DNA from 2 places in the Kitasatospora sp. NPDC057965 genome. Region 2 is predicted to be linked to the other one. Evidence: predicted binding sites of a transcription regulator. Region 2 holds the regulator's gene; the other holds the start of a gene.
What was found. Region 2 encodes HrcA, which represses chaperone genes, less so after heat shock. Its sites were predicted from a motif close to TTNGCACTCNGNNNNNCNGAGTGCNAA; they were not measured.
Positions count from the first base shown of each region.

Region 1: the regulator HrcA is predicted to act here: its motif matches at 935-961, upstream of ACFVVU_RS15185 (FmdB family zinc ribbon protein).

Region 1 covers NZ_JBHVPZ010000010.1:87,363-89,556, forward strand. The annotation lists gene ACFVVU_RS15180 (MFS transporter) at 1-844, shown strand, start outside; gene ACFVVU_RS15185 (FmdB family zinc ribbon protein) at 973-1,299, shown strand; gene mscL (large conductance mechanosensitive channel protein MscL) at 1,863-2,194, shown strand, end outside.
Region 2 covers NZ_JBHVPZ010000027.1:19,624-21,817, reverse strand. The annotation lists gene dnaJ (molecular chaperone DnaJ) at 1-735, opposite strand, end outside; gene hrcA (heat-inducible transcriptional repressor HrcA) at 812-1,846, opposite strand; gene htpX (zinc metalloprotease HtpX) at 2,123-2,194, shown strand, end outside.

The DNA.
Region 1 (2,194 bases), on a different contig from region 2:
GGGCACCGCCTTCGCCTTCGAGTCGGTGACCGACGAGTTCACCTTCGTGATCGGCCCGATCCTGGCCGCCGCCGTCGCCACCTCGGTCAACCCCGCGACCGGGCTGGTCGCCGAGGCCGCGCTGACCCTGGTCGGCGGCCTGGCCTTCGCCGCCCAGCGGCGCACCGCGCCCGCCCGGGTGGTGCGCGAGCCGGGCGTCCGGCAGGCCTCCGCGCTCGCCTCGCCCGGCGTCCGGCTGCTGGCCGGGGCCTTCCTCGGCGTGGGCACCGTCTTCGGCGGCCTGCAGGTCTCGGTGAACGCCTTCGCCGACTCGGTCGGGCAGCACGGCGCCGCCGGCACCGTGTACGGCATCTTCGCCGGCGGCTCGATGGTGGCCGGCGTGCTGTACGGCGTGATCGCCTGGCGGCGTCCGGTCCAGCAGCGGATGATCATCAGCTACGGCCTGCTGGTGCTGGGCTGCTCGGCCCTGTGGGCGATGCCCGGCCTGGTCGCGCTCTCGATCGCCGGACTGGTCTGCGGCCTGGCCATCGCGCCCACCCTGATCAGCGGCTACACCCTGGTCGAGACGCTGGTCGAGGACGGCGCCAAGACCGAGGCCTTCACCTGGCTGACCGGCGCCATCGGCCTGGGCCTGGCGACCGGCGCGACGGCGGCCGGGCAGCTGATCGACGCGCACGGGCCCTCGATCGGCTTCCTGGTGCCGGTGGCCGGCGCCGGGCTGGGCCTGATCGCGCTGGTGACGCTGCGGGGGCTGCTGCTTCCGCGGGCCGCGCGCGGCCCGGTGGCCGCGGCCGCCGGGGAGCGGGGCACCCGCGGCCGGCTGGTGGGCGCGGCCGAGGGCTGAGCGGAACGGCCGGATCGGACCGGCGGCCCGGCTCATCTCACATTCGAGTCGCTGGACTGATCCACCGGAATGCCGCATCATTGACCATCGTTAGCACTCATCAGGCGAGAGTGCCAGGAGGAAGACAAGTGCCCACGTACCAGTACCAGTGCACCGAGTGCGGCAACGGCCTGGAGGCGGTGCAGAAGTTCACCGACGAGCCGCTGACCACCTGCCCCGACTGCCAGGGACGGCTCCGCAAGGTCTTCTCCGCGGTGGGCGTGGTCTTCAAGGGCTCCGGCTTCTACCGGACCGACAGCCGCTCGTCCTCCAGCAGCTCGGTGGGCGGGGGCTCGTCCTCGTCCTCCTCGTCGACGTCGGCCGCCCCGTCCTCGTCGGGCTCCTCGGGCTCGTCGGGCTCGTCCTCGTCGAAGCCGTCGACCCCCGCCGCGAGCCCCGCTCCGGCGGCCGGCTGACCTTCGGCCGGGCACCGGCACCAGCGTTCCGGACGGCCCGCCGTTCCCGCTTCCCGGCGGGCGCGGCGGGCCGTCCGTCGTCTCCGGGGGGCGGCCGGTTCACTCGTCGGGGTGAAGGTTTTTGTCCACAGCCCCGGGTTTTCCACAGGCCGGGAAAAGCCGCTTCCGGCGGCGGCGCTTGCGGCCCACAGTGGCGGTCAACGGAACCCGTGACCGACCCCGGAGGTGCCCGTGCGCACCGGTTCGCCCGTCCTGTCCCCCCGCCCGCTGCCGATCCCGCCGTTGCCCGCGCCGAGCGTGCCGCCCCGGCAGCCGGTGCCGTCGTTCCCGCCGATCGGCGGCCGTGCGGGCCCGCGGTGCCGACTGCGGCAGGTGCTGCGCTACCGCGCGCCCGTCCCGGCCGTGCTGCTGTTCGCGGCGGCGGCGGCGGTGCTCACCCTCGGCCCGGTCCTGGCGGGGCCGCCCGCACCGGGAGCACCGCCCCCGGTGGGCCGAACGGGTTGTCCGGCGGAGGGGGGAGAAAAGCACCCGTGACCGCCGTACGACTCCGTCGTTCACGCGGCATGAAAGGCTTCAAGGAATTCCTGCTGCGCGGAAACGTCGTCGAGCTGGCCGTCGCCGTGGTCATCGGCGCGGCGTTCACCAACATCGTCAACGCCTTCGTCAAGGGCGTGATCAACCCGATCGTCGGCGCGTTCGGAGCCAAGGACCTCGCGTCCTACAGCTCCTGCCTCAAGGGACCCTGCGAGCTGTCCGCCACCGGCGAGGTCACGTCCGGCATCCTCATCCTCTGGGGCAGCGTGCTGAGCGCGGCCCTCCAGTTCCTGATCACCGCGGCCGTCGTCTACTTCTTCCTGATCCTGCCGATGACCAGGTTCACCGCCAAGCGCAAGAC
Region 2 (2,194 bases):
CGGGCCGCCGCCGGGGCCGACCTCGCCCTCGCCGGCCAGCTGGATCCGGGTGCCGTTGTCGACACCGGCGGGGATCTTGACGGTCAGGGTGCGGCGGGCGCGGACCCGGCCGTCGCCGGCGCACTCCGGGCACGGGGTCGGCACGACGGTGCCGAAGCCCTGGCACTGCGGGCAGGGCCGGGAGGTCATGACCTGGCCCAGGAAGGACCGGGTGACCTGGGAGACCTCGCCCTTGCCGCGGCACATGTCACAGGTCTGCGCGGAGGTGCCGGGGGCCGCGCCCTCGCCGCTGCAGGTGGTACAGGTGACGGCGGTGTCGACCTGGAGTTCCTTGGTGGTGCCGAAGGCGGCCTCCTCCAGGGTGATCTCCAGGCGGATCATGGCGTCCTGGCCGCGCCGGGTGCGCGAGCGCGGGCCGCGCTGGCCGGAGGCGGCGCCGAAGAAGGCGTCCATGATGTCGGAGAAGCCGAAGCCGGCCGCCCCCGCGCCGAAGCCGCCCGCCCCGCCGCCGCCGTTGGGCGAGAGCGGGTCGCCGCCGAGGTCGTAGACCTGGCGCTTCTGCGGGTCGGAGAGCACCTCGTAGGCGGCGTTGATCTCCTTGAACCGCTCCTGCGTCTTCGGGTCCGGGTTGACGTCCGGGTGCAGTTCGCGCGCCAGGCGCCGGAACGCCTTCTTGATCTCGTCCTGCCCCGCATCCCGTCGGACGCCGAGTACCGCGTAGTAGTCCGTGGCCACCAAATGCTCCGCTTGTTCCGCCTGTAAGAGTGCTTGCGACTGCGGGACGCGTCATGTGGATGACGCGCGCCCGTTCCTACGACTCGGCCAGGATCTGGCCCACGTACCGTGCCACCGCTCGCACCGCCCCCATTGTGCCCGGATAGTCCATCCGAGTCGGACCGATCACACCCAGTTTGGCCACGCTTTCGTCGCCCGAACCGTAACCGACCGAGACGACCGACGTGGAATTCAGCCCCTCGTAGGCGATCTCGCGGCCGATCCGGACCGTCATCCCGGCGTCCGCGGTCTCACCCAGGAGGCGGAGCAGGACGACCTGCTCCTCCAGCGCCTCCAGCACCGGCTGGATGGTGAGCGGGAAGTCATGGCCGAAACGGGTCAGGTTGGCCGTGCCGGCCAGCATGATCCGCTCCTCGCTCTGCTCGGCGAGCGTCTCGAAGAGCGTGGCCAGCACGGTCGTCACGGTCGGCCGGTCGGCCGCCTCGAACAGCGCCGGCAGCCCTTCCAGCAGCCCGGGGACGTCCGGGAGGCGCTGGCCGGCGGCCCCCGCGTTGACCCGGGCCCGCAGATCCGCCAGCAGCGTCTCGCCGACCGTGCCCGGGCAGTCCACCAGCCGCTGCTCGACCCGGCCGGTGTTGGTGATCAGCACCAGCATCACCTTGGCCGGGGCCAGCGCGACCAGCTCGATGTGCCGCACCGTGGAGCGGCTCAGCGAGGGGTACTGCACCACCGCGACCTGGCGGGTCAGCTGGGCCAGCAGCCGCACCGTGCGGGCGACCACGTCGTCGAGGTCCACCGCGCCGTCCAGGAAGTGCCGGATCGCCCGCCGCTCGGGCGCGCTCATCGGCTTGACCTCGGCCAGCTTGTCGACGAAAAGCCGGTAGCCCTTGTCGGTGGGGATCCGCCCGGCGCTGGTGTGCGGCTGGTGGATGTACCCCTCCTCCTCCAGCGCCGCCATGTCGTTGCGGACGGTGGCCGGGGAGACCCCGAGGTTGTGCCGGTCCACCAGGGCCTTGGAGCCGACCGGCTCCTCCGTCCCCACGTAGTCCTGGACGATCGCGCGAAGCACCGCGAGCTTGCGGTCGTCGAGCTGGCGGACCTCACCGGCCATGGGGCACGCACCTCCGTCTTCACGCGTTGTCCGTTGTGACACGCCGTTGTGGCATGTGTCCGCATTTCGAGCTGTCCGGTCCGGCCCCGCGGGGCCCCGGCCTTGGCACTCTGAACACCCGAGTGCCAGATCCGTACCTGCCAGTGTAAGGCCCGGGTCCGACGGCAGGAACGGCCCGGCCGGAGTGATCCTGCCCGCAGTCCGCGGCGCGCGGATGATGCCGCGGGCCCGCCCGGGTGGCAGCATCGAAAGCGGACGGCGAACGGAGGAACAGCGATGTCGACCTCGGGCCAGCACACCCGTTTCGCCCCCGACCGCGGCCTGACCGGCCGGATGGTGGGGACGATG